DNA from 4 places in the Halomonas sp. 707D4 genome. Region 1 is predicted to be linked to each of the others. Evidence: predicted binding sites of a transcription regulator. Region 1 holds the regulator's gene; each other region holds the start of a gene.
What was found. Region 1 encodes sigma-54, which starts transcription at its own class of promoters, with help from an activator protein. Its sites were predicted from a motif close to TGGCACNNNNNTTGCTNT; they were not measured.
Positions count from the first base shown of each region.

Region 2: a site for sigma-54 is predicted at 1,436-1,453, ahead of urtA (urea ABC transporter substrate-binding protein). Genes of this name have one in related genera too.
Region 3: a site for sigma-54 is predicted at 2,930-2,947, ahead of BIS11_RS08815 (urease accessory protein UreD). Genes of this name have one in related genera too.
Region 4: a site for sigma-54 is predicted at 2,023-2,040, ahead of BIS11_RS00140 (amino acid ABC transporter substrate-binding protein). Genes of this name have one in related genera too.

Region 1 is NZ_JAMZBD010000208.1:946-5,307, reverse strand. It holds partial or broken gene BIS11_RS10160 (lipopolysaccharide ABC transporter ATP-binding protein) at 1-118, shown strand, start outside; gene BIS11_RS10155 (RNA polymerase factor sigma-54) at 224-1,639, shown strand; gene raiA (ribosome-associated translation inhibitor RaiA) at 1,720-2,028, shown strand; gene BIS11_RS10145 (PTS sugar transporter subunit IIA) at 2,033-2,503, shown strand; gene rapZ (RNase adapter RapZ) at 2,542-3,432, shown strand; gene BIS11_RS10135 (HPr family phosphocarrier protein) at 3,500-3,769, shown strand; gene BIS11_RS10130 (hypothetical protein) at 3,814-4,353, shown strand.
Region 2 is NZ_JAMZBD010000043.1:4,366-8,727, reverse strand. It holds gene urtA (urea ABC transporter substrate-binding protein) at 1-1,281, opposite strand; gene BIS11_RS03395 (tripartite tricarboxylate transporter permease) at 1,671-3,155, opposite strand; gene BIS11_RS03390 (tripartite tricarboxylate transporter TctB family protein) at 3,203-3,685, opposite strand; gene BIS11_RS03385 (tripartite tricarboxylate transporter substrate binding protein) at 3,772-4,362, opposite strand, start outside.
Region 3 is NZ_JAMZBD010000165.1:1,223-5,584, reverse strand. It holds gene ureC (urease subunit alpha) at 1-1,327, opposite strand, end outside; gene BIS11_RS08825 (urease subunit beta) at 1,324-1,653, opposite strand; gene ureA (urease subunit gamma) at 1,673-1,975, opposite strand; gene BIS11_RS08815 (urease accessory protein UreD) at 2,006-2,890, opposite strand; gene BIS11_RS08810 (zinc ABC transporter substrate-binding protein) at 3,203-4,174, shown strand; gene BIS11_RS08805 (metal ABC transporter ATP-binding protein) at 4,194-4,362, shown strand, end outside.
Region 4 is NZ_JAMZBD010000002.1:8,840-13,201, reverse strand. It holds gene speE (polyamine aminopropyltransferase) at 1-725, shown strand, start outside; gene BIS11_RS00145 (amino acid ABC transporter substrate-binding protein) at 825-1,850, shown strand; gene BIS11_RS00140 (amino acid ABC transporter substrate-binding protein) at 2,104-3,129, shown strand; gene BIS11_RS00135 (amino acid ABC transporter permease) at 3,228-4,362, shown strand, end outside.

The DNA.
Region 1 (4,362 bases):
CTGCGACATCGCCTACATCGTCGGCGACGGTCACATCATCGCCAGCGGCAACGCCGAGGCGATCCTCAACGACCAGAAGGTCCGCGAGGTCTACCTGGGCGCCGACTTCCGCCTCTAAGCCGATGCCACTCATAAAGTTCCGCTCGATGGCATGTTTATTGCACTTGCGCCGGACACGAACTCGCACTAGGGTGGAGCTTTACGAGTAACGAGTGGTTCTTCGATGGTCATGAAAGCGTCTCTACAGCTGCGCATCGGTACGCAGCTGACCATGACACCTCAATTGCAGCAGGCGATCGCCCTGCTGCAGCTTTCCACCCTGGACCTCCGTCAAGAAATCCAGCAGGCACTCGATTCCAACCCGCTGCTGGAACAGGAAGACGAATTCGGCGAGCAGAGCGTGACCGAAACGCCGGAAAGCGACTGGGAGGAGAGCATTCCCAGCGAGCTCTCTATCGACAGCGAGTGGTCCGATACCTACCAGGACATGGCCGCCGGCAGCGGCGCCTCGGAAGGTCCGGACTTCGACCGTCAGGCGGCAGGCCAAAGCCTTCATGGCCACCTGCTCTGGCAGCTGGCGATGACTGATTCCTCCGAGCGCGATCACGCCGTGGCCGAAAGCCTGATCGATGCCCTCGATGCCAACGGCTACCTCACCCAGCCGCTGAACGACATTCGCGAAGGCCTCAGAGCCCAGGGCCTTGAGGGGTTGAGCCTGCGCGAGGTGGAGAACGTGCTGCTGCGATTGCAGCAGTTCGAGCCCACCGGTGTCTTTGCCCGCGATCTGCGCGAGTGCCTGATGCTCCAGCTCGCCACGCTCCCGGACGACACCCCGCTGCTGGTACCTGCCAGGCGCCTGGTGCGCCAGTTCCTCGAGGCGCTCGGCAAGGACGACAAGCGCCTGCTCAAGCGCCGGCTCGGCCTCGACGACGAACAGCTCGACGACGTCATCCGCCTGATTCGAAGCCTCGACCCACGCCCGGGCAGCGCCTTCGGGGCCACCAACGACAGCTACATCACCCCGGATCTTGTCGTGCGCCACGACCAGGAGGGCTGGCACCTGGAGCTCAATCCGGACGCCTTGCCGCGCCTGCGCGTGCAGCCGGATTACGCCAGCCTCATCAAGCGCGCCGACAAGAGCCAGGACAACCAGTTCCTCAAGGACCACCTCCAGGAGGCGCGCTGGCTGATCAAGAGCCTGTCGAGCCGCAACGACACCCTGCTGCGCGTCGGCCGCGAGATCATCGCCCGCCAGATCGGCTTTCTCGAGCACGGCGAGGAAGCCATGAAGCCCCTGATCCTGGCCGACATCGCCGAGGCCGTCGAAATGCACGAGTCGACCATCTCGCGGGTCACCACCCAGAAGTACATCCATACCCCGCGCGGCGTGTTCGAGCTCAAGTACTTCTTCTCGAGCCAGGTGAGCGGTCAGGATGGGGGCGACAGCCACTCGAGCACGGCGATTCGCGCGCGCCTGAAGAAGCTCATCCAGGAGGAGACGCCGGGCAAGCCGCTCTCGGACAGTCGGCTGGTGTCGCTGCTCGAGGAAGGCGGCATCAACGTGGCACGGCGGACGGTGGCCAAATACCGCGAGGCGATGGGCATTCCGTCGTCGAGCGAGCGGCGCCGACTGCGCTGAGTTGAAACTTGCCGCCGGGGCTTTGCAACGGCGCAAAAAGGGTTACAATCGAAGTACAGCCCTCGATAAGGAGCACGTCGATGCAAGTAAACATCACCGGTCATCATCTGGAACTGACTGACGCCTTGCGTGACTACGTCAACGAGAAACTCGACCGTATTGAACGCCATTACGACAACATCACCACCGTTCAAGTGACCTTATCCATCGAAAAGGAGCGCCAACAGGCTGCCTGCACGCTGCACGCCGCTGGTGCCGACCTCCACGCCGTCGCCGAGGATAGCGACATGTATGCCGCGATCGACGCTCTGGCCGACAAGCTCGACCGTCAACTGGTCAAACACAAGGAAAAAGCACAAGCTCGCGCCCAGGGCGCTGGCGTGCGTTAAATCGATGACGTTGGAAACCATACTCCCCCCGGAGCGCGTGCTGTTCGACGTGCCCGGGGGCAGCAAGAAGCGGGTGCTCGAGTTCTTCAGCACCTTCATCGCCCAGAACACTCCGAGCCTGGATAGCCAGGAAGTCTTCAGCCGACTGATCGGGCGCGAGCGCCTGGGCAGTACCGGTATCGGCAACGGCGTGGCCATTCCCCACGCCAGAAGCCCGCACTGCAGCGCTCCCATCGCCGGTTTCCTGAAGCTCGCGGAACCCGTCGATTTCGATGCCATCGATGGCGACCCGGTGGATCTGGTGTTCGTGCTGCTGGTGCCCGAAGAAGCCGACGATACGCATCTGGCGCTGCTCGGCCAGGTCGCCACGATCATGAACGATGCCTCTACCCGCGCCCAGTTTCGCAAGTGCGAGAGCCAGCGCGAACTGCTCGAACTGGTCATTGCCCGAATTCGCGAGCAGGGAGACGGCTAGCGCCCGCGACCCGGACACGCCCACCGAAGAGAGATGCCATGCAACTAGTCATCATCAGCGGCCGCTCCGGGTCGGGAAAATCCATCGCCCTGCAGGCGCTGGAAGATCTGGGCTACTATGCCATCGACAATCTGCCGGCGATGCTGCTGGGCTCGCTGGTGGAAGAGCTCGGCCAGCAGGGTGAACGCACGCACCTGGCGGTGAGCATTGATGCCCGCAACCTTCCCGCGGCGCTCGAACGCTTTCCGACGCTTCTGCGCGACATCAAGGTCGGCAATACCCACGTCCAGGTGATCTACCTGACCACCGATGCGCGCATCCTACTCGAGCGCTACTCCGCCACCCGGCGCCGCCATCCTCTGACCCGCGACACCGACATGACGCTGGAAGAGGCGATCGCCAAGGAAGAGCAGACGCTGTTCGGCATACGCGAGCTTGCCGATCTGATGATCGATACCTCGCGGCTGACGGTGCACGACCTGCGCCGGCGCATCACCGACGAGGTTGCCCACCAGCGTCAGGACCAGCTGACGCTGACCTTCGAGTCCTTCGGCTACAAGCGCGGCGTGCCGCTGGATGCCGATATCGTCTTCGACATTCGCTGCCTGCCCAACCCCTACTGGGATCCGACGCTGCGCCCTTTTACCGGCCGAGACGCCGAGATCGCGACGTTTCTGGAAGGCTACCCCGTGGTCGAGCAGATGCGCCAGGACATCCAGGCGTGGCTAGAGAAGTGGCTGCCGGTCTATCAAAACAGTCAGCGAAGCTACATGACCGTCGCCATCGGCTGCACCGGCGGCCAGCATCGTTCGGTGTACCTGGTCGAGCGCCTGGCCCAGCGGCTCGCCGCTTCACAGCGAAACGTCCAGGTTCGCCACCGCGAACTCGGGCTGCATTACAGCGCCGCGACGGCGTTGCCCACGCCATGAGTGGCAGGCGGCGCGCGATCACCGCCCCCACGACTTCATCAAGACACCGCTCGGAAAAGGAACCAGGGTGCCAGAAAGACGCTTGACACTGACCAATCAACGCGGGCTCCATGCACGCGCCGCCACCAAGCTAGTCACCTGCGCTCAGCAGTTCGAGTCGCAGGTTCACGTCTACAAGCAGGCTCAAAAGGCCGACGCCGCCAACATCATGTCGCTTCTGATGCTCGCCGCCCCCTGCGGCACTACGCTGACCGTGGAAGCCCTGGGCCGCGATGCGGAGGCAGCGCTCGACTCGATCCAGGCGCTGTTCGAGGCGCGCTTCGACGAAGACGCCTGAGCGGTCGCCGAAGATAGCAACGACATTTTCTCACCGAGCCCTTCATGCAACTGATCCAGACCGGAAAGTACTCGCGGGTCCATTTCGACGCCGCCCGTGATCTCTTCATCAAGACCTTCCAGCCCAAGCGGTTCGATCGACTGCGCTACCTTCTGCGCATTCGCCCCTACCCGGGACGCAACTTCTCGCTCGTCGCCGCGCGTCTCGAGGCGCTGGGCATCGCCACGCCGACCATCGTCGAGGCGCGTCCCTACCGGCTGGTCACGAAGAACATCCACGGCGTCGCCCTCAGAGAGCGTATCCTCGACTCGCCAGCCCTTCAGGACCAGTACCTCGACGCCCTGATCGCTTTCGATCGTCACGGCATCCACTGTCGCGGCCTGCACACCGGCAACTTCCTGGTGCGTGACGAGACGCTGTTCGCCATCGACCTCGACGCCTACAAGCTGCCCCGCCTGGTGCGCTACTCGCGTCGCGAATACCTCGACTGCCTGAGCCGGTCGCTGGCCGGCGACGAGGCGTTCCTGTTCACGCGCCTGCTCGACCGGCTGGGGCTCGACGAACAGTACCGCCCGCGCCCCTGAGCGAGCCCC
Region 2 (4,362 bases), on a different contig from region 1:
TTACTCGGCGAGCGCCGCTTCGGCTTCTTCTACCGCGGTGCTGCCACCGCACGAGCCGTTGACGACGTTGAAGTTGCCGCACGCCATGGGCTTGCGCCAGTCCGCGATCAGATCGCGCGAGCCCGGCAGGAAGTCGGACCAGGCGTCGCCGGCCACGGTGGAAGGCGTCTGCCAGACGATGTCGAACTGGCCGTTGTCCTGCACCTCGCCGATCAGCACCGGCTTGGTGATGTGGTGGTTGGGCATCATGGCCGCATAGCCGCCGGACAGGTTCGGCACGGTCACGCCGATGATCGCGTCCTTCACCGCGTCGACATCCGTGGTGCCCGCCTTGCGCACCGCTTCCGCCCACATGTTGAAGCCGATGTAGTGAGCCTCCATCGGGTCGTTGGTCACCGCCTCCTCGTCGCCGGTCCAGTCGATCCAGGCGTCGATGAAGTCGTAGTTCTCGTCGGTGTCCACGCTCATGAAGTAGTTCCAGGCCGCCAGGTGGCCGACCAGCGGGCCGGTGTCGATGCCGGAAAGCTCCTGCTCGCCCACGGAGAAGGCGATGACCGGGATGTCCGCCGCATCGATGCCTTGGTTGGCGAGCTCGCGGTAGAACGGCACGTTGGCGTCGCCGTTGACGGTCGAGACGACGGCGGTGGGCTTGCCCTCTTCGCCGAAGCGACGGATCTCGGAGACGATGTTCTGCCAGTCCGAATGGCCGAAGGGGGTGTAGTTGACCATGATGTCCGCCTCGTCGATGCCGTGCTCTTCCTGCAGATAGGCCTCGAGGATGCGGTTGGTGGTGCGCGGGTAGACGTAGTCGGTACCCACCAGGGCGAAGCGCTCGATGCCGACCTCGTTGATCAGGTAGTCCACCGCCGGAATCGCCTGCTGGTTGGGCGCCGCACCGGTATAGAAGACGTTCTCGGAGGACTCCTCGCCTTCGTACTGTACCGGGTAGAACAGCAGGCCGTTGAGCTCCTCGAACACCGGCAGCACCGCCTTGCGCGACACGGAGGTCCAGTTGCCGAACACCACGTCCACTTCCTCCTGGGCGAGCAGCTCGCGGGCGCGCTCGGCGAACAGCGGCCAGTTGGAGGCCGGGTCGACCACCACCGCTTCGAGCTGGCGCCCGAGCAGGCCACCGGCCTCGTTCTGCTGCGCGATGAGCATCTCGACGGTGTCCTTGAGCGTCGACTCGCTGATCGCCATGGTACCGGAGAGCGAGTGCAGGATACCGACCTTGATCGGGTCGTCGCTCTCCTGGGCGACGGCCTGGGTACCCGCGCCCATCACGGCGGCGGCGAGAAGGGAGGTGACGAAACGGCGAGAAAGCGGGTTGTGCGTTGGAATGGCCACTTGAATCTCCTTGCACCCTTTTCGAAGGGCTCGTTGTTTGAGCGGCGAACCGGCCGATCACCGGCGCGCGAAAGCGTCGCCCAGAGCTCTTGCAAGGGATGCGCCAAGCTGAAGCCTTGCCGAATCACTCCTTATCAATCAATTGGTTGGAAGCAATCACATCGTCGTTTCGATGTTCGGCTGCACTATGCTGGATCAAAACGCCGTTCACCGTGCACGTCGCCAACGCACCAAAATGGCAGGCCGCACCAAAAGCGTTCGCCAACGCCTGAAACCAAAAAAGCGCCCCGCAGGGCGCTTGGTAAAAAGACGTCGCTGCGCGATCAGGCCTTGCGGCGACGTTTCTTGATCAGCGGCAGCGTCAGCGACAGCGCGGCGATGACGAGCAGCGCCAAGGAGATGGGCTTGTCGATGAAGGTCATCCAGTCGCCGCCGGAGATCTGCAGCGCCCGGCGCATGGACTCTTCCATGATGTTGCCGAGAATCAAGGCCAGGATCAGCGGTGCTGCCGGGAAGCCGAACAGGCGCATGCCGAGCCCCAGGATGCCGAAACCGAGCAGCAGCAACAGGTCGAACACGCTGAAGCTCATGCCGTAGACGCCGATCATGCAGAAGATCAGGATCAGCGACAGCAGCAGCGCCTTGGGCATGTCGAGGATCTTGGCGATAAAGGGGATCAGCGGCAGGTTCAGCACCAGCAGGAAGATGTTGCCGATGTACATGCTCGCCACCACGCCCCAGAACACGTCCGGACGCTGTTCGAGCATCATCGGCCCCGGGTTGACGCCCATCACTAAGAGCGCCCCGAGCAGCACCGCCGTGGTGCCGGAGCCGGGTACGCCAAGCGTCAGCAGCGGAACGAAGGAGCCGGTGCAGGCGGCGTTGTTGGCGGCTTCCGGGGCGGCCACGCCCTTGATGTTGCCCTTGCCGAAGGTATCGCCGTCCTTCGCGATCTTCTTCTCCATGCTGTAGCCCAGAAACGAGCCGATCGTGGCGCCGGCGCCCGGCAGCACGCCGGTAAAGAAGCCCAGCACGGAGCTTCGGCTCACCGGCCCCGCGATCTCGCCCACTTCGGAGCGGGTGAGCTTGAGCGAACCGATGGCGTTGCGCGGCCCCTCCTTGCTGTCACCGCCGCGCAGCAGCATGTAGAACACCTCGGCCAGCGCGAAGATACCCAGCGCCACCACCAGGAAGTCGATGCCGTCGAGCAGGTTGATCGAGCCCAGGGTGAAGCGCTCGGTGCCGGTCTGCATGTCGATCCCGACGATCGAGATCATCACCCCGACCACGGCGGCGATCAGCCCCTTCACCAGTGACTTGTCGGAGAGCGACACCACGGCGGTCAGGCCCAGCACCATCAGGGCGAAGTACTCCGCCGGGCCGAAGCTCACCGCCACCTTGGAAAGAAGCGGCGCTACCAGCATCAAGAAGACGACGGACACGGTGCCGCCGATGAAGGAGGCATAGGCGGCGATGGCCAGGGCCTTGCCGGCCTGGCCCTTCTTCGCCATCGGGTAACCGTCGAAGGAGGTGGCGACGGTGCCCGCCACGCCCGGGGCGTTCAGAAGGATCGACGAAGTGGAGCCGCCGAAGATGGCGCCGTAGTAGACGCCGGCCATCAGGATCAGTCCCGAGGAGGGCTCCATCGAGAAGGTGATCGGAATCATCAGCGCCAGCGCGCTGATCGGTCCAAGGCCCGGCAGCATGCCGATGATGGTGCCGGCGAACACGCCGGCGAAGACGTAGGCGATGTTGATCGGCTCCAGCGCGATGCCGAAGCCATACATGAGATTGTTCAGAGCATCCATGGGCGTGTCTCTCTAAAACAGGATCGAAGGCGGCGTTCAGGCAGGGCCTAGAACGGCAGCACGCCAGTGGGCAGGTAGACGTCCATCACGCGGGTCATCACCAGGTACAGACTCAGCACCACGCCGAGTGTGGTCGCCAGGGTGACAAAGTAGCGATGGTAGCCGTAGTAGGTGGTCAGGCCCACGCACAGAAGCGTCGAGGCGAGCACGAACCCCAGCGGCACCAGCAGCAGCGCGTAGGCCGCCACGGCCAGGGCGGTGACGATCACCCGCGCCCAGGGCGTGAACAAGAGCGGGCCGCGCGGGGCGTTCGGGTCGATGGTATCGGCACCGGCGATCGGCGCGGGCTTCTCGAAAAACAAAAAGACGGACAGCAGCAGCAGCGTGAAGCCGAGCACCTTGGGAAACAGGTCGGAATCCACCGGGCGCGGCAGCGGAAAGGTGGGAATCTGCCACGCCATGGCGATATAGGCCGCGGCCACCAGCGCCAGCACCAGCGCCAGCCACTGGTTGGTATTGAGTCGAGTCATGGGGAGTCTCCGAAAGACATGCACGGGGCACGCATGCAACGACGCCCGGCGCTCACGGCGCCGGGCGCTTCTTCATGGGCGCGAACTTACTGGCGCAGAAGGCCCAGGTCGCTCAGCACGCTGCTGAACTCTTCCTGCTGCTCGTCGAGGAAGGCACTGAAGGCTTCACTGTCCTGATAGGCGTCGATCCAGCCGAGCTGGTCGCGCGCTTGCTGCCAGCCGTCGGTCTCGAGCATCTCGGCGAACAGCTCCTCGTAGTAGGCCACTGCCTCCTCCGGCATGTCCGGGGTGCCGACCACGCCGCGCCAGATGTCGAAGGTGTAATCGATGCCCTGCTCCTGGTAGGTGGGCACGTCCGCCAGGCCACCGCCCAGGCGCTCCGGCGCGGAGACGCCGAGGGCGCGCAGCTGGCTGCCTTCGCCGAGCTGACCGACGGATTCGCCGGCGCCGGTGATCACCGCTTCGACGTGGCCGCCCATCAGGTTGGTCATGGCGTCGCCGCCGCCGGAGAACGGGATGTAGTTGACGCTCGCCGCATCGAGCCCGGCCGCCGCCGCAACGCCCGCCATGGAGATGTGGTCCATCGAGCCCGGGGCGCTGCCGCCGCCGACGCTCAGGTTGGGGTTCTCCTTGAGCGCGTCGAACAGATCACCCAGGCTCTGATACTCGGAGTCCGC
Region 3 (4,362 bases), on a different contig from region 1:
AGAACGCCGGCTTCCACAGCACCAGATCGGCGAGCTTGCCCACCTCGATGGAGCCCACCTCGTGGGCAATGCCGTGGGTGATCGCCGGGTTGATGGTGTACTTGGCGATGTAGCGCCTGGCGCGAAAATTGTCCGCCCCCAGCGCCTGATCTTCCGGCAGGAGGCCGCGCTGAAGCTTCATCTTGTGCGCGGTCTGCCAGGTGCGGCAGATCACTTCGCCCACCCGGCCCATGGCCTGGGAGTCCGAGGCGATCATCGAGATCACGCCGAGATCGTGCAGGATGTCCTCGGCGGCGATCGTCTCGCGGCGAATGCGCGAGTCGGCGAAGGCCACGTCTTCGGGGATGTTCGGGTCCAGGTGGTGGCACACCATCAGCATGTCCAGGTGCTCGTCGATGGTGTTGACCGTGTAGGGGCGCGTCGGGTTGGTGGAGGACGGCAGCACGTACTCCAGCGAACAGGCGGTGATGATGTCCGGCGCGTGGCCGCCGCCTGCCCCTTCGGTATGATAGGTGTGGATACCGCGCTCCTTGAACGCCGCCAGCGTATCCTCGACGAAGCCGGACTCGTTGAGCGTGTCGGTGTGGATCGCGATCTGGACATCGTACTTCTCTGCCACGCTCAGGCAGGTGTCGATCGAGGCGGGCGTGGTGCCCCAATCTTCGTGCAGCTTGAGCCCCATGGCACCGGCCTCGATCTGCGCCTCGAGCCCTTCAGGGAGGCTGGCGTTGCCCTTGCCGAGCAGGCCGATGTTCATGGGAAGCGTATCCACCGCCTGGAGCATCTTGCCCAGGTGCCAGGGCCCCGGCGTGCAGGTGGTGGCATTCGAGCCGGTGGCGGGGCCGGTGCCGCCGCCGAGCATGGTGGTCACGCCGCTCATCAGCGCCTCTTCCACCTGCTGCGGGCAGATGAAGTGAATATGGGCGTCGATGCCGCCAGCGGTGAGGATCTTGCCCTCGCCGGCGATGATCTCGGTGCCCGGGCCGATGACGATGCCGACGTCCGGCTGGGTGTCTGGGTTGCCCGCCTTGCCGATCGCCGCGATGCGCCCGGCCTTCAGGCCGACGTCCGCCTTGACGATGCCCCACCAGTCGAGAATCAGCGCGTTGGTGATGACGGTATCAATCACCGCGTCATCCACGCGCTGGCTCTGGCCCTGGCCGTCGCGAATCACCTTGCCGCCGCCGAACTTCACCTCGTCGCCGTAGTGGGTGGCGTCACGCTCGACTTCGATCCAGAGCTCGGTGTCGCCCAGGCGCACCCGGTCGCCCACGGTGGGGCCGTACATGTCGGCGTAGGCCTGGCGGCTGATCCTGTTGGTGGTCATTGCGCGTCTCCTCTGGCGTCGTCGAGCGGCCCCATCACGTCGCCGCGAAAACCGTAGATTTCACGCTTGCCGACGAACGGGATCAGCGTGACCTCGCGGGTCTGGCCCGGTTCGAAGCGGATCGCGGTGCCTGCCGCCACGTCGAGGCGAAAGCCGCGGGTCCTGTCGCGGTCGAACACGAGCGCCGGGTTGGCCTCGGCGAAGTGGTAGTGGGAGCCGAGCTGGATGGGCCGGTCGCCGGTGTTGGCGACCTCGACGGTGATCCGCTCGCGGCCGGCGCAGAGCTCGATCTCGCCGTTTTTCAACTGGTACTCGCCGGGAATCATGGCGCTCTCCTGTCAATGGCTAGTTGATGGGCGTATGAACGGTCACGAGCTTCGTGCCATCGGGAAAGGTCGCCTCGACCTGCACCTCGTCGACCATCTCGGCCACGCCTTCCATCACGTCGTCACGGCCGAGTATCTCGCGGCCGAAGCTCATGAGCTCCGCCACGCTCTTGCCGTCGCGGGCGCCCTCCATGATCTCGAAGCTGATCAGCGCCACCGCTTCCGGGTAGTTGAGCTTCAACCCGCGCGCCTTTCGGCGCTCGGCGAGCTGGGCGGCGGAGAACAGCAGCAGCTTGTCCTTGTCTCTCGGGGTCAGTTCCATGGCGTCGTCCTCTTGAAAATCGGTGATGGGTCAGGTGAGCCAGATGCGCGGCGTGTGCGCTTCGCGGCCGATCAGGCGCGGGCGCAGAAGCCGCCAGGCCTGCTCGCAAAGCGTCCAGGCATCAGAGCGCGAGCCGCCCAGATAGCGCAGCAGCAGCACGCCATGACGCGCGGTGACCGCCCAGTGCGGGCTGGCCGGAAGTGCCTCGCGCAGCGCTTCGATGGCGGCGCCGCTCTCCTCGAGCCCGACCGCCCAGAGCGTGGCCTGTACCGTGGCCCCGCCCTGGCCCCAGCGGCCGGCAAAGCGCGGGTGCAGCGGGTCGAGCGGCTGGCGCTCGAGCCACAGGGGTTTGCCATCCAGTGTCAGGCGAAAGTGCTGCTCGATGCGCCCGGTGACGAACGGAAGTTGGCTTGCCGGGCGGCCCAGCGCCATCACCTCCCAGCCAAGGCACTTGGCGCTACCGTGAAGCGCGATATGGGTGCGCTGCTCGCCCTTCGAGCCATCGAAGGCGATGGTCTCCTGGGGCAGCCATTCGAGCACCGCGCCGTCCTCCACGGTGAGGTCGGTGCACTGGCGCCAGGCCACGCCCTGGCTATCCGCCTTGTAGAGCTTGTTGGCAGCGGGCGTGGTCAGAAGCGCGTGGGCGCCCTTCTCCACGTGGGCGGAGATCTCCAGCGCATCGCCGCTGACCAGCCCCCCGGGCGGGTGCAGCAGGTAGACATGGCAGGCATCAAAGCGGCCTTCCGGGTAGAACGGGCGCTGCACGCGAAGCGGACCCTGGTGGCGGGCCTGCACCATGCGCGTGGCCTGATCGCGCCGAGCGAAGCGCAGCGCGAGCCGCGCCACCCAGCGGCGCTGCTCGTCGAAACGGTGGCCCGACGCCACCACCGGCGCGAAATTTTCGCGGTGCATCATGTAGTGATCGCTTCTGATAAAGGAACTCGTTACCCGATCAATGCAAGTAATGCGCCAAAATGGTGAAAAACGAATCCGGTATGCATCAAATGCCGTCGACCCAGGTGCGAAAGCCAAAAAGATGCACCAATCGATGGCATCACTACCCGCCAGTGCACCAAAAAGATGCTTTCGACGCTTATCTCGATCGATCATGCCGCGGCTTGACAGCGCACCCGGTTAACAAGAAACTTAGCAAAGGCTATACTTCTTGCTGGATGCCAAAACTGGCGTTCGGCAATCTCCGTCTTACCGCTCATCGGGGGTCTGGTCATGCTCAACACGAAACGCACCGTTGCCGCTCTCGCCCTTCTGCCGCTGGGTTCGACGGCGCTGGCCGACGAGCCGCCGCTCGAGGTGGTGACCACCATCGGCATGATCGCCGACGTGGCCCGAAACGTCGGCGGCGAGTGCGTCGCGGTGGAAGCGATGATGGGCCCGGGGGTCGACCCGCACCTCTATCAGGCCAGCGCCAGTGACGTCGCCCTGCTGCGCGGCGCCGAGCAGATCCTCTACTCGGGCTACGCGCTCGAGGGCCAGCTCGGCTCGGTGCTGGAGAACTTCGCCAGGCGCACGCCGACGCTCGCCGTCGCCCCCGCGTCGATCGAGGAGGAGGCGTTGATCGCCTCTCAGGGCACTTATGGGGTCGACCCGCACCTGTGGATGGACGTCTCGCTCTGGGCGCAAACCGTGCCGACCTTGCGCGACACCCTGATTGAAGCGCGCCCGGCGTGCGCCGCGACCATCGAGGCCAACGCCGAGCGCTACGAAGCAGAACTTCTCGCGCTGCACGAGTGGATCAGAGAGAGCATCGCCAGCATTCCCGACGAGCAGCGCGTGCTGGTCACCGCCCACGACGCCTTCAGCTACTTCGGCCGCGCCTACGATATCGACGTCGAAGGCATCCAGGGCATCAGCACCGCCACCGAAACCGGCATTGCCGATATCCGCAACATGGCCAATAGTGTGGTGGAGCGCAACGTGCCGGCAGTGTTCGTCGAGAGCACCATCAACCCGCGCACCATCCAGGCGGTGATCGATGCGGCGGCCCAGCAGGGCCACGAGGTGGTGGTCGGCGGCGAGCTCTATTCGGATGCCATGGGCGACGAGGACACCGTCGATGGCACCTACATGGGCATGCTCTACCGCAATACCGAGCACATCGTCGAGGCGCTGGGCGGTACCCTCGCCCCCCTGCCGGACGCGCTCGAGGGCTGGGCCAGCGAATGGCAGCTCGAACCCTGACGATCAAAGGCACTGTTCGATGACAACGACCGGTAACGCTGAGCCGGCACTCAGTATCAAGAACCTGACCGTGAGCTACCACAACCAGCCCGTGCTGTGGGATATCGAGCTCGATATTCCCGCCGGCGTCATGGCAGGCATCGTCGGGCCCAACGGGGCGGGCAAGAGCACGCTGATCAAGAGCCTTT
Region 4 (4,362 bases), on a different contig from region 1:
CCTACGGCAACCTGATGGTGCTCGACGGCTGCGTGATGCTCACCGACCGCGACAACTTCCTGTATCACGAGATGATCGCCCATCCGGCGCTCTTCACCCACGAAGATCCCAGGCGGGTGGTGATCATCGGCGGCGGCGACTGCGGCACGCTGAAAGAGGTGCTGCGCCACGAAAGCGTGGAGAAGGTCACCCAGATCGATATCGACGAGGAAGTCACCAAGGCCGCCGAGCGCTTCTTCCCGGCGCTGGTCGAGTCCAACGGTGATCCGCGCGCCGAGCTTCTGTTCGCCGACGGCGTGAAGTGGGTCGATGACGCCGAGGACGAGAGCATCGATGTACTGATCATCGACTCCACCGACCCGGTCGGCCCGGCGGAAGGACTGTTCAAGACCGATTTCCTCAAGCGCTGCCACCGGATTCTCAAGCCCGGCGGCGTGCTGGTGCAGCAGAGCGAGTCGCCGCTCTACCATTCGGGCTCGATCATTCGCGAACTGCGAGGCGACATGCAGGCGGCGGGCTTTGAAAGCGTGGCGACGCTCCCCTTCCCGCAGCCGGTCTATCCTTCCGGCTGGTGGAGCGTGACCCTCGCCGGCAAGGGTGTAAGCGTTGAACGCTTTCGCGAAGAGGCCGCCGCGGGCCACGAAATGCCGCTACAGTACTATACGGTGGAGGCCCACCGTGGCGCCCTGGCGCTGCCGCCGTTCATGCGCGCCGCGTTCGCCTAGCGACGGATCAGGCTGCAACATCGACGAGGCCGGGCACTGCCCGGCCTTTTTTCGTCCTTTTCACGGATCACGCGATCCCTCTTCACAAGGGAAACAACAATGAACAACGTGTATCGATTAAACAGAGTGGGCGGCGTGCTCGTGGCGGCGCTTCTACTGCCGGGTCTTTCGCTTGCCAGTACCCTCGAGACGGTCAAGGAGCGCGGGGCGCTGCGCTGCGGGGTCAACGCCGCTCAGCCCGGCTTCTCGGCGCTGGACGACGAGGACACCTACCAGGGGCTCGATACCGACATCTGCCGGGCGGTGGCCGCTGCCGCTCTTGGCGAGGGCGCCCGAGTCGACTTCGTGCCGCTGGATTCCGTCGAGCGCTTCGCCGCGCTTCAGTCCGGCGAGGTCGACGTGCTCGCGCGCACCACTACCTGGACCTCCACCCGGGACACCACGCTCGGACTGCACTTCGTCGGCGTGAGCTATTTCGATGGCCAGGCGTTCATGGTGGCAAGCGATCTCGGCGTGCAGAGCGCCAAGGAACTCGACGGCGCGGCGGTCTGCACCCAGTCCGGCACCACCAGCGAGCTCAACCTTTCCGACTACTTTCGCCTCAATGGCATGAGCTTCGATCCCGTCGTCTTCGATGCGCCTGAACAGTCGATCGTCGGCTTCGAGGAGGGGCGCTGCGACGTGTTGAGCACCGACGCCTCCCAGCTCTATGCCCAGCGCGTGCAGCTGGCCGATCCGGACATGGCGGTGGTGCTGCCGGAGATCATCTCCAAGGAGCCGCTGGGCCCGGCGGTGCGCCAGGGGGACGATCAGTGGTTCAACATCGTCAAGTGGTCGCTGTTCGCGTTGCTCAACGCCGAAGAGCTCGGCGTGACCCAGGCCAACGTGGACGACATGCTCGACGACGACTCCCCGGACGTGATGCGCCTTCTGGGTCGCGACGGAGATTACGGCGAGGGCATGGGGCTCGAGGCGGACTGGGCTTACCAGATCGTCAAGCAGGTCGGCAATTACGCCGAGGTATTCGAACGCAGCGTCGGGGCAGGCTCACCGTTTAATATCGGCCGCGGGCTGAACGCGCTATGGCGCGACGGCGGGTTGCACTACGCCCCCCCGATTCGTTGACCGCTACGCACTAGCCGACTGTTTTTGCTGGCCGAATGAGTAATCTTTCTTCGGCCAGCGCACCAAAAGGGTGCTCTCGCTAGACGATCCCGCCCCTTTTTACAGCACAACTTTGGTCCCAACGTCGGCCCTTTAGCGTTGAAAAGCGCTGAATGAGTCGTCATGCCGCTTCTGGCATCTTCCTTGCTAGCGTTATGGGTGACATGCGCTGACATGTACAACGATACGTATAAAACGAGGAAGGGAAACAACCATGCTTAACAAAAAACACGTGGTACTGCTGGCCTCCGCCGGCGCCATCACCCTATCCGGTGTGGCGAGCGTTCAGGCGGATACGCTGGAAGAGACGCGCTCACGAGGCGCCGTACAGTGTGGAGTGAGCGATGGTCTGCCGGGCTTCTCCGCGCCGGACGACAGCGGCGAGTGGCAGGGTCTCGACGTCGACGTGTGCCGGGCGGTGGCGGCGGCGGTGCTGGGGGATGCCGACGCGGTGAACTACGTCTCGCTCAACGCCGTGGAGCGCTTCACGGCGCTGCAGTCCGGCGAGATCGACGTCCTTTCTCGTAACACCACCTGGACCACCACCCGCGATACCACCCTCGGTCTCAACTTCACCGGCGTGACCTTCTACGACGGCATCGGCTTCATGGTCAACCGCGACCTGGGCATCGGCGGCGCCGACGAGCTCGACGGCGCGGCGATCTGCATCCAGTCCGGCACCACCACCGAGCTCAACGTGGCGGACTACTTCCGTGCCAACGACATGGCCTTCGACCCGATCGTGTTCGACACCTCCGAGCAGACCGTGGGCGGTTTCCAGGCCGGGCGTTGCGACGTGCTGACCTCGGACACCTCTCAGCTGGCCGCGCTGCGCATCCAGCTCGACGATCCGGAAAGCGCCATGATCCTGCCGGAGATCATTTCCAAGGAGCCCCTGGGACCGGTCGTGCGTCAAGGCGACGACAACTGGCTCAACATCGTCAAGTGGTCGCTGTTCGCCATGCTCAATGCCGAGGAGTACGGCATCACCTCGGAAAACGTCGACGACATGATGGACAGCGAGAACCCGGACGTGGCGCGCATCCTCGGCCAGGACGGCAACTACGGTGAAGGCATGGGGCTGGAAGCGGACTGGGCCTACAACATCGTGAGCCAGGTCGGCAACTACGGTGAGAGCTTCGAGCGCAACGTGGGCATGGACTCGCCGCTTCAGATCGAGCGCGGCGTCAACGCGCTGTGGAACCAGGGCGGCTTCCACTACGCGCCGCCGATTCGCTAAGCGTCTCCTAGGCCCCCGGCCCGGCGCCCCGACAACAACTCACAAACGGGGCGGCGGGCCCTTCGATCGATTCTGCCGTATCAGCGGAGACGCTTTTCATGTCCGTAAGACCCAACGCTCGTCCGATGGGCCACAAGCCCCCGTTCTGGCGAGACCGCGCCAAGCGCGCCCTCATCTTCCAGGTGCTGGTGATCGCGGCGGTGGCCGCCTTTCTGCTCTACATCGTGGGCAACACCCAGCAGAACCTGGCCTCCCGTGGCATCACCACGGGCTTCGGCTTTCTCGACAACACCGCAGGCTTCGGCATCGTCCAGAGCCTGATCGACTACTCGTCGCAGAGCACCTACGGGCGCACCTTCTTCGTGGGGCTGCTCAACACGCTGCTGGTGGGCGGGCTCGGCGTACTCGCCGCCACGCTCATCGGTTTCATCGTCGGCATTGCAAGGCTCTCGCCCAACTGGCTGATCGCCAAGCTGGCCGCCGCCTATATCGAGACCTTTCGCAACATCCCGCTGCTTCTGCAGATATTCTTCTGGTACTTCGCCGTGCTGCGCACGCTGCCCGGGGCCCGGGACAGCCTCTCCTTCGGTGAAGTGTTTTTCTTGAACGTGCGCGGGCTCTACCTGCCGGAGCCCCTGTTCGAATCCGGCTTCGGCCTGATTCCGCTGGCCTTCGGGGTGGCGATCGTTGCGAGCATCGCGCTGATCGTCTGGAACAAGCGCCGCCACGAGGCCACCGGCAAACGCCTGCCGGCCTACTGGCTGTCGTTTGCGCTGATCGTTGGCCTTCCGCTTCTTGTGCTGCTGGCCTCGGGGGTACCGATCACCTGGGACGTGCCCGAGCTCAGAGGCTTCAACTTCCGCGGCGGCGTGACGGTGATTCCGGAGTTTCTGGCGCTGTGGCTCGCGCTTTCGATCTACACCGCCTCCTTCATCGCCGAGATCGTGCGCTCGGGCATCCAGGCGATCTCCCACGGCCAGACCGAGGCCGCCCAGGCCTTGAGCCTGCCGCGCAACCTGATCCTGCGCCTGGTGGTCATTCCCCAGGCCATGCGCGTGATCATTCCGCCACTGACCAGCCAGTACCTGAACCTGATCAAGAACTCGTCGCTGGCGACGGCCATCGGCTACCCGGATCTCGTGTCGGTGTTCGCCGGTACCACGCTGAACCAGACCGGCCAGGCCATCGAGGTCATCGCCATGACCATGGCGGTCTATCTGAGTATCAGCCTTA